DNA from 3 places in the Brevibacillus sp. LEMMJ03 genome. Region 2 is predicted to be linked to each of the others. Evidence: predicted binding sites of a transcription regulator. Region 2 holds the regulator's gene; each other region holds the start of a gene.
The links. Region 2 encodes Rex, which represses fermentation and respiration genes when NADH is low (regulators of the CRP and FNR family bind a similar motif). Its sites were predicted from a motif close to TTGTGAAATATTTCACAA; they were not measured.

Region 1 (3,262 bases), on a different contig from region 2:
GATATCCCGCTGCAGTTGAACGCGGGCCTTGACGATGTACGCCAGCGGGCCGAGCGCTTCCGTGTAGACGATGCCGTGGTAGCTCGGGTCGGGCGTGGTCAGGCCGGGAAACTTGCCGCTGCTCCAGTCGAACTTGCCGGAGTCGACGATGATGCCGCCGATGGCCGTGCCGTGTCCGCCGATGAACTTGGTGGTGGAGTGAACGACGATGTCCGCTCCGTGGTCAAACGGACGGCAGAGGATCGGAGTGGCAAAGGTGTTGTCCACGATCAGCGGAATTCCGTGTTCGTGGCCAATCGCGGCAATCGCCTCGATGTCGGCCACGTCCATGCGCGGATTGCCGATCGTCTCGAGGAACAGCGCTTTTGTCTTTTCGTTGATTTTGGAGCGGAAATGGTCCGGGTTGGATTGGTCGACGAAGTGAACGGTGATGCCGAGCCGCGGCAGCGTGTGGTAGAAGAGGTTGTAGGTGCCGCCGTACAGGCTGTTGGAGGCGACAATTTCGTCGCCGGCCTGGGCGATGTTGAGGATGGAAAAGGCGATCGCCGCCTGCCCGGAGGAAGTGGCCAGCGCCCCGACACCGCCTTCCAGCAGGGCGACCCGCTGTTCAAACACGTCCTGGGTCGGGTTCATGATGCGCGTGTAGATGTTGCCCGTCTCTTTCAGCCCGAACAGGTTGGCGGCGTGCTCCGTATCGCGAAACACGTACGAGGTCGTCTGGTAAATCGGCACGGCGCGCGCTCCCGTCACCGGATCGGGCGACTGTCCTCCGTGCAGAGCGATGGTTTCCGGCTTCCACTGGCGTTGGTCCGACATGGGCATCTCTCCCTCTTTCCTGGATAAAGGATGGATAACAAACGAAGCCTTCTTCCGGAGAGAAAGAAGGCTTCGGTCATTCCCGATCAAGCGGCCGTTTCATCTCTCAGAATCCGGGATTCTGCAGGAATTGGCACCATGCAAGCAGGCTTGTTTGCCGGTTGCCGGGCTTCATCGGGCCTGTCCCTCCGCCGCTCTTGATGAAATCGTGGAAATTTTGCAAATTGTGCTTATCTGGTATTATAGGGGGACAGCCGGATTCGGTCAATACAAATTTCCGAGTAAGTCAGGGGGAATTATCATGATTGCTGTTTTCTTGCGTCCACACGATTTGGCCTATGCGGAGCGCATGTTTGCGCTGGTTTCCGATCCGGCCGTCAGCGGCGCGCTCAGCCTGCAGGACCAGTCGGTCGAGGATACGAAGCGGTTCATCCGGCACATTACGGAAGAGGAGCGGGCAGGAAGAGCCGTCAGCCGGGTCGTTTTCAATGAAAAGGAGGAGTTGATCGGCGTCACCACGCTGATGTTCATCGACAGGGAGCGGCGGCGCTGTCACATCGGCAGTTGGCTGGGCCGGGCGTACTGGGGGAAAGGGTACAACCAGCTCGCCAAGGAAGCGATTTTGTCCATCGCGTTTGGCGAGCTGGACCTGGACATCGTCTTCGCCGGGGCGCGGACGACCAACATCCGCTCGCAAAAAGCGCAGGAGAAGCTGCCCTACGTCACGCTCCACGTGGAAAACGAGTATCCCGAGGAGCACGCCGCTCTGGAGCAGCGGCAGCAGCAGCCCTGTGTGCTGCACGCCTTCAAGCGGGACGATTTTCTCCGGTATCTGGCGGAAAAGGAACGGGCGGCCAGGGGAGAAGCGGTCCGTGACTAATCCGTACACGGCGGGCTGAGGCGGGCCGGTCCCGCTCCCATCGGGGCCGGCTTGAAGCAGGAACCGCAGCGCCCCCCGTCACAATTGCGTAACCGTTTCGCCCTCTCTCGTTCACAACTTTTCGGCCGGGGCAGCCCTATAATAGGGGTGATTGTGATAAAAATCACATATTCACTGTGAAAATGTTGTTTCGGGGAGGGGAGACATCGATGGAACTGGACAATACCATGCTGGCCAGGATCCTGACCTCGTTGACGCTGGGGTTTCACATCATTTTTGCCGCTTTGGGCGTCGGCATTCCCGTGATGATCTCGATCGCGGAGTGGCTGGGCATCCGCCGCAATGACCCGATGTACACGCTGATGGCCCGCCGCTGGGTCAAAGGCTTTACGGTCACCGTGGCGGTAGGCGTGGTCACCGGCACCTGTATCAGCCTGCAACTCAGCCTGCTCTGGCCCAGCTTTATGAAAATCGCCGGGGAAGCGATTGCCCTGCCGCTGTTTCTGGAAACTTTCGCCTTTTTCTTCGAAGCGATCTTTCTCGGCATCTACCTGTACACCTGGGATCGCTTTGCCAACCCGTATGTCCACTGGTTTTTCTCCATTCCGGTCGTGATCGGTTCGACCGCTTCCGCTTTTTTCATCATGACGGTGAACGCGTTCATGAACGCGCCCCAGGGCTTTACCCTGCAAAACGGCGCCATCGTCGACATTCAGCCGCTGGTGGCGATGTTCAACCCGGCCACGCCGACCAAGGCAGGCCACATGATCCTCTCGTCGTACGCCGCCTCCGCCTTTGTACTGGCCGCCATCGCCGCCTGGAAGCTGCTGAAAGGGAGCAGGCACGAATACTACCGGAAGGCGCTCACCTTCACCATCGGCCTGGCGCTGCTCTTCTCCTTCGGCACCGCCCTGTGGGGGGACCTGGCCGGCAAGTACCTGGCCGAATACCAGCCGGCCAAGCTGGCGGCGGCCGAGTGGCACTTTGAGACCAGGCCGCGGGCGGAACTGGTCGTCGGCGGCGTGCTGGACCCGGAGACGCTGGAAGTGAAAAACGCCCTGAAACTGCCGTACGTGCTCAGCATTTTGGCGACCGGTTCGCCAAACGGCACGGTCACCGGTCTCGACCAGATTCCGCGCGAGCTGTGGCCGCCGCTCTTCATCCACTACCTGTTTGACGGGATGGTGGCGATCGGGGTGTACATGCTGATCGTCCCGCTTCTCTACTTTGCCGTCCGCCGCTGGAAAAAAGGGGAGGTTCCGCGCCTGCTGCTGCGCGCGATCGTCTTGGGGGCGCCGCTGGCGTTTCTGGCGATCGAACTGGGCTGGATCTTTTCCGAAATCGGCCGGCAGCCGTGGATTCTCGTCGGCTACATGAAGACGCAGCACGCCGCCACCACCGCCGACAACGTCGGGCAGATGCTGGTCCTGTTCGGCCTCCTGTACGCGTTTTTGGCCGTGGTTTGCACGCTGGTGCTCAGACGGATGTTCGCAAACAAGCCGGTCGAGGCGGAATGGAAGTAACGGAAGGAGGGGATCGACATGACATTGGAAACGCTGGCGATTA
Region 2 (3,262 bases):
TGCTGCTGTGCGTCGTGCTGTTTGCCGGCTGCTCGATCGACAGCCATTTGCAGGGAGTGGTAAAGGTGGAGGACCCCTTCGCCAGCGACGACGAACGCGAATTTGTCGGGCTGGTGATCCACTTTCTCGCCCTGCCGCATGGCGAGAGCACGCTGATCCGACTGCCGGGCGGAAAAACCATGCTGGTCGACACGGGAAGCGCGGAAGACTGGCCCGTCTTGTTCGGCATGCTGTCCGAGCGAAAGCTGACGCGTCTGGACTATGTTGTCGTGACCAACGATCAGCCGGAACAAGCGGGGGGCTTCGCCTTTCTCAGCGACCGGATGCCGGTGGATACGGTCATTCTGCCCCGTCTGATCGAGCCGTCGATTCGCAGGCTCGTCCCGCTCAAAGGGGACAAAAAGCTGCTGCCCGTCGCGGACGGCGACGCGATCAGACTGGACAACGACGTTGTGTTGGACGTGCTTCATCCCAGCGAACCGCTGTTTTTGTCTCCGCAGGACAATTCCCTGGTGTTCCGGCTGCGGCACGGCCAGCTTCGCTTTCTCTTTGCCAGCGCCGTCAATGAAAAGGCGGAAGAGCGCCTGCTGGAGAAGCACGGCGGCCAGTTGAAGGCGGAAGTGCTGAAAGTGGCCGACCAGGGGAGAAACCAGGCCTCTTCCCAGCCGTTTCTCACCAAGGTGGACCCGCAGGTGGCGGTGATTCTGACCGGCAAGTCCCGAAACGAGATGAAAGACAGCCAGGAGGAAGTGCTGGAACGCCTGGGCGAATCGTGGGCGGAGACCTACATCACCAGCCAGCACGGCACGATCGCGATCCTGTCCAACGGCAGGGATTACCGTGTCGTCAAGCGAAAAAAGTAAGGAGGAAGGACCGTACGTGGCCAAAAGTGAAAAGATTTCGGAAGCGGTCGTTCGCCGTTTGCCGATTTATCTGCGCTACCTGAGTTATTTGCAGCAAGTGGGCGTGACGACGGTATCCTCCCAGCAGATGGGCAAAAATCTGGACGTCAACCCCGCCCAAATCCGCAAAGACTTAGCCGCGTTCGGCGATTTCGGCAAGAAAGGCATCGGCTATGACGTCAACTACCTGGTGGAAAAAATCCGCCAGATTCTCAAACTGGATCAGGAAATTCGCGTCGCGCTCGTCGGCGCCGGCCATCTCGGCCACGCGATCAGCAACTACAACGCGTTCCTGAAGGATCAGATGCGGATCGCGGCGATTTTTGACAGCGATCCGGCCAAGCAGGGCAAGCAGATTGCGGGGATCACGATCCAGCCGCTGGAAGAGCTGAAGCAGACAGTGAAGGATCGGCACATTCGCCTGGCGATCATCACGGTCCCGGCTGCCGCCGCCCAATCGGTGGCCGATCTCTTGATCGAGGCGGGGATCGAAGGCATCCTCAACTTCGCGCCGACGACCATCCGGACGGAGAAAGAGGTGCGCATCCACTATGCGGATGTGACGTCCAGCCTGCAAAGTCTCGCCTATTATTTAACGTAAGAACGGAGTGGAACGATGAAACAGACGATCTTGACTCACGCCACCGTGATCACCGTAAACGACCAGAACGAGGTGATCCACGACGGAGCCGTCGCGTTTGCCGGCAGCGCGATTACGTACGTCGGCCCCACGCCTGCGGACGTGTCCGGCTACGACGAGGTGATCGACCTGAAGGGCAACTACCTCCTGCCGGGCCTGATCAACACGCACGGCCATGCGGGCATGTCGCTCTTGCGCGGATACTCCGACGACCTGCCGCTGCAGCAGTGGCTCGAAGACAAAATGTGGCCGCTGGAAGCGCAGTTTACCGCCGACCATGTGAAATGGGGCACATACCTGTCGCTGATTGAGATGATCCGCACGGGAACGACGACCTTCGTCGACATGTACGACCACATGGACGAAGTGGCCAAAGCGGTGGAAGCGACCGGAATGCGCGCCCGGCTGTGCCGCGGCATGATCGGCCTCTGCTCGGAGGAAGAGCGGGCGGCCAAACTGCGGGAGGCTACCACTTTTGCCAAAAACTGGCACAATCAGGCGGACGGCCGCATCACCACGATGCTTGCGCCTCATGCGCCGTACACCTGCCCGCCGGAATTTATCACGCAAATTGTGGAACGGGCGGAAGAGCTTTCCCTGCCGATCCACATCCACATGTCGGAAACAAAGTGGGAAGTGGGCCAAAACGAGCGGGATTACGGCCTTCGTCCGGTCGCCCACCTGGAAAAACTGGGCGTGTTCCGCCGTCCGACGCTGGTAGCACATGCCGTTCATCTGACGGATGAAGAAATGGACGTATTGGCAAAATATCAAGTGAAAGTCTCCCACAACGTGGTGAGCAACCTGAAGCTGGCCAGCGGCGTGGCGCCGGTTCCCCAAATGCTGGCGAAAGGAATCAGCGTTTCGCTGGGAACGGACAGCACCGCCAGCAACAACAATCTGAACCTGTTTGAAGAACTGAAGCTGGCCGCCATTCTGCACAAGGGAGTGGGTTACGACCCCGTGGCCGTTCCGGCGGAAGAAGCGCTGCGCATGGCGACCCGCTACGGGGCGGACGGCGTGTTCCAGCCGGATGAGCTGGGTTCGATCGAAACCGGCAAGCAGGCGGACCTGATCGTCCTGGACAGCCATCAGGCCCATTTCCATCCCGCTCACAACCCGGTCTCCCACGTGGTGTATGCGGCCAACGGACGGGACGTGACCGACACGATCGTGGCCGGCCGGTTCCTGATGCGCAACCGCGAGCTGTTGACCGTGGACGAAGAGCGCGTGATTTTTGAAGCGAACCGCGTGTTCCAAACGCTGAAACGGTAAAAGGCTCCTGTCAGGGCAAATGACAGGAGAAGGGGAGCGTAGGTGTAGGTAGAGGAAGTTTTGTTTGGACGCCATGCCGCGCTCATTTTTGCCACACGTCCGTAAGCGGGGCGTGGCGGAACTCCAGTGTGGGCGAGTGGGTCAAGGTTCTCAGCGGCGACGACAACGCTGCCCAGGAGACGCGGTATTCCTGCAGCAGATACCCTAGCACGTCAGGAGATGTCGATCGTTGCGACGGTTTCACGCGCTCACCTCCTCGGGGTGTATCTGTAGTATGGCCGGGACGCCGGGGGGTATGTTTAGCAAGTTTTCCGTACCGTTCTAAAACCTTCCCGCCTCACATAGGTTAAGGAAAAAACGGGACAGGAGGGGAAGGACATGTACGTCCGGCCCAAGCAGCTCTGGTGGCTGCTGCCCATTTTTCTCGGCCTGTTTTTCCTTGGCG
Region 3 (3,262 bases), on a different contig from region 2:
TACAGCCGATATCGTCAAATTTTAACACTTTCCCGTTTTGCAAAACGATTTCCGACGCGTTGTGGTCATTGGCCACATTCATATGGCAGACGTCGCATTTGTCCACGCCTTCCACGATGTCCACCGGTTTTGCTTCCTCCTTGCCGCATCCCCCCATCAACATGGAGAGGGTCATCATCATTGCGCCAATCGTCCACACCCGAGATTTCATTTTCGTCTCACTCCTCCATACATGATCAAACAGCTTCCGCTCATCAGCAGCACACTGAGTACGCCCATGGCCGTCTGCTGACCCGCCCGCTGTTCGTCCTCTTGCGCCATAACCGGAGACAGCAATGGTGCCCCGTCCCGAATGGACGCGTCTGTCCCTGCGGTAAAAAGCCCCTCCAAAAACACAAGACCGGGTGCCTGGAAAAAGATCTGATAGGGCGATACCGCTTCGGTCAACGCCAGGAAAAACGGGTTGAGCTCATAGGGAATATTGCTGCGGCCGTCTGCATCCAGATCAATGCCCTGCATGTCGTCCCAGTAGTTTCCCTCCAACGTGTTGGCTGTGCTGTCCTGCGCCTGTGCCTGGATGACATTGGACACAAAATGGTTGGCCGTCACCACATTCCCTGAGGCTTGTTTGAGCTGCATCCCGACAAAGTTCAGCGTGAATTCGTTACCTTCCAGACGGTTCCCTTTGGACCGTTCCATGTACAAGCCCACACGGTTTCCCTCGATGCGATTTCCCTCGATTCGCGATCCCGTTACGTCGAAAAGAAGAATCCCCTGGGCGTTCGGATTTTCCCTTTGTTTGACAAAACGATTATGCTGCACGACAGCGCCATCCGATTCCATGAGCATCGTGCCCGTCACGTTGGCGCTTCCTGTGTTGCCGAGCAGCTTCGTGGAGGACGTACCCATGAAATGATAACCGTATCGGGAGTTCTCCACGAAATTTTGCTCCATGTGGTTGAAGTTGCTGTTTTCCGCATAGATGCCGTCAAACATGTTGCTGATCCGGTTGGAGACGATCCGGTTGTGATGAGAGTGATTCAAGTCGAAGCCGTTTCCCTTTTTGGCCGTAACATCCGGATTTGTACCGGCTGCTCCCGACAGTTGGTGCGCGTGTTGGCCGTGGTTGTGGAGGCCTTCCTGTTCCTTGCCCGGGTCCGTTACCAGACCGATCACGCGGATACCGCGCAGCGTATTGTTGCTGGCATCACGAAGCTGCACCCCTGTTCCCATCGTTTCGATCACAAGGTCTTCCACAATGTTGTGGTTCCCCCTCATGACCACGGACGCTTCTGCGGCATTGATTCGGTTGTCTACGATTTTCATTCCCCGGACGACGGCATGATCGGACAGAATCGACAGAACAGGGCTGCTTCCATCACTGGCAATCTCCACGGCCCCCTCTGCCTGCAGCACGATCGGTTTGGTAATGCGAATGGGCCCCCGGTATTTTCCTGCCGGAACGGTGACGACTGCTCCCGGTTGAGCCTGGTCGATCCTCTCCTGCAAGGAGACCGATGCGGCACTGACCCGGTCGAAAAAAACGGCCCCGACCGTGAGTCCGGCGATTCCTGCGGCCAACAGCATGCGGGCCATGGTGCGGGTATTCCTTCTACCGAACAGATTTCTCCCCCCTTCGTCTTGCTTCTTTCCGAACACACCATCAACATAGCGCTCCCCGGCCTGTTCGTAAATGACTCAACCGGGCTATAAACCTTGACAAAAAAACAACAAAAGCGAGCGTTCGCGAGGCAGCACCATCCCTCCGCTGCGGGGATGGTTTCTGTACGACGTCAGTTCGCCCGCACGGCGGTATCGTGAAATTTTGTCATGTTTGTGAAATGAATCACAAAGTGTGATGCTCGTCACATCTGAACAAACGCTTTTTACGCATAATGGAAACAGACACAGGGATGGCTCACACACATCCCACATTGAACAGGAGAAGGAGGACGTATCCATGTTTTGTTATCAATGCGAGCAAACAGCGACTGGCGGCTGCAAAGTAGTCGGCGTATGCGGGAAAAATGAAGATCTGGCCAGCATCCAAGATACGATTGTATTTGCCCTCAAAGGAATCGCTGCTTATGCAACACATGCAAGGGAGTTGGGGTATACGGACCCCGAAGTGGATGCGATTACCCATGAAGCCCTGTACTTCACTTTGACAAATGTAAATTTTCATTTCCAGGAACATGTTGACATGGCGATGAAAGTTGGGTCGGCAGCGATAAAAGTGATGGAACTGCTGGACCGTGCACATACGGAACGATTTGGCATCCCTCAGCCTATTACGGTCACGCAAAATAAAATCGAAGGAAAATGTATTGTCGTCACCGGTCATAACCTGCTTGCCCTGGAAGAATTGCTGAAACAAACAGAAGGCAAAGGAATCAATGTTTATACGCACTCGGAGATGCTGCCTGCCCACGGATATCCTGCATTACGAAAATATCCTCATTTAAAGGGAAACATCGGAAAGGCCTGGTACGATCAGCGAAAACTGTTTGAAGAATTCCCTGGGGCCATATTGGCGACAACCAATTGTGTGATGCCGATTAAGGGAACCTACTCGGACCGATTCTTCTCCTATGAAGTAGCAGGACTGGAAGGCGTTACGAAAATTGAACATAACGATTTTACTCCGATCATCGAAAAAGCGTTGCAACTGCCAGCGGCACATATCGACTCGGATCAGAAACTGGTCACCGGCTATCACCACGAAACCGTGATCGGTCTGGCGCCGGAACTGATTTCGGCCGTACACGAAGGCAAGATTCGGAGGTTTTTTGTGATCGCCGGTTGTGATGCCCCTGGAAAGGGTGGAAATTACTATCGGGAGTTGGCTGCGTCGCTTCCAAATGATACGGTCATTTTAACCACCTCCTGCGGGAAATTTCGTTTTAACGATATTGATTTTGGAACCGTAGGAAATACAGGCATCCCACGGTATATTGATCTGGGGCAATGCAACAACTCCATCTCCACGGTAAAAATTGCGCGCGCGTTGGCGGACGCTCTCCACTGTGACATCAACGAGCTGCCGGTCAGCATTGTACTGTCCTGGTTCGAGCAGAAAGCGATTGCCATTTTGCTGGGATTGTTCAGCTTAGGAATCACGGACATACGGATTGGTCCGAAGGTTCCGGAATTTTTAACCCCAGGTGTAGTACACTTCCTGCAAAACACGTTTCATCTCAAGGTAATTGGGGACCCGCAAGAAGATTTGGCTGACATGCTGGCGAAATAACTTCCGCTGTAC

Region 1: the regulator Rex is predicted to act here: its motif matches at 1,848-1,865, upstream of FOI68_RS19245 (cytochrome ubiquinol oxidase subunit I).
Region 3: the regulator Rex is predicted to act here: its motif matches at 1,835-1,852, upstream of hcp (hydroxylamine reductase).

The regions. Positions count from the first base shown of each region.
Region 1 is NZ_VKJN01000019.1:30,538-33,799, forward strand. It holds gene FOI68_RS19235 (homocysteine synthase) at 1-816, opposite strand, end outside; SAM riboswitch class I at 913-1,023, opposite strand; gene FOI68_RS19240 (GNAT family N-acetyltransferase) at 1,118-1,696, shown strand; gene FOI68_RS19245 (cytochrome ubiquinol oxidase subunit I) at 1,906-3,219, shown strand; gene FOI68_RS19250 (cytochrome d ubiquinol oxidase subunit II) at 3,238-3,262, shown strand, end outside.
Region 2 is NZ_VKJN01000001.1:433,612-436,873, forward strand. It holds gene FOI68_RS02155 (ComEC/Rec2 family competence protein) at 1-863, shown strand, start outside; gene FOI68_RS02160 (redox-sensing transcriptional repressor Rex) at 880-1,503, shown strand; gene FOI68_RS02165 (amidohydrolase) at 1,519-2,817, shown strand; gene FOI68_RS23235 (hypothetical protein) at 2,900-3,061, opposite strand; gene FOI68_RS02170 (hypothetical protein) at 3,196-3,262, shown strand, end outside.
Region 3 is NZ_VKJN01000004.1:18,913-22,174, reverse strand. It holds gene FOI68_RS06555 (nitrous oxide reductase accessory protein NosL) at 1-211, opposite strand, end outside; gene FOI68_RS06550 (right-handed parallel beta-helix repeat-containing protein) at 208-1,596, opposite strand; gene hcp (hydroxylamine reductase) at 1,961-3,250, shown strand.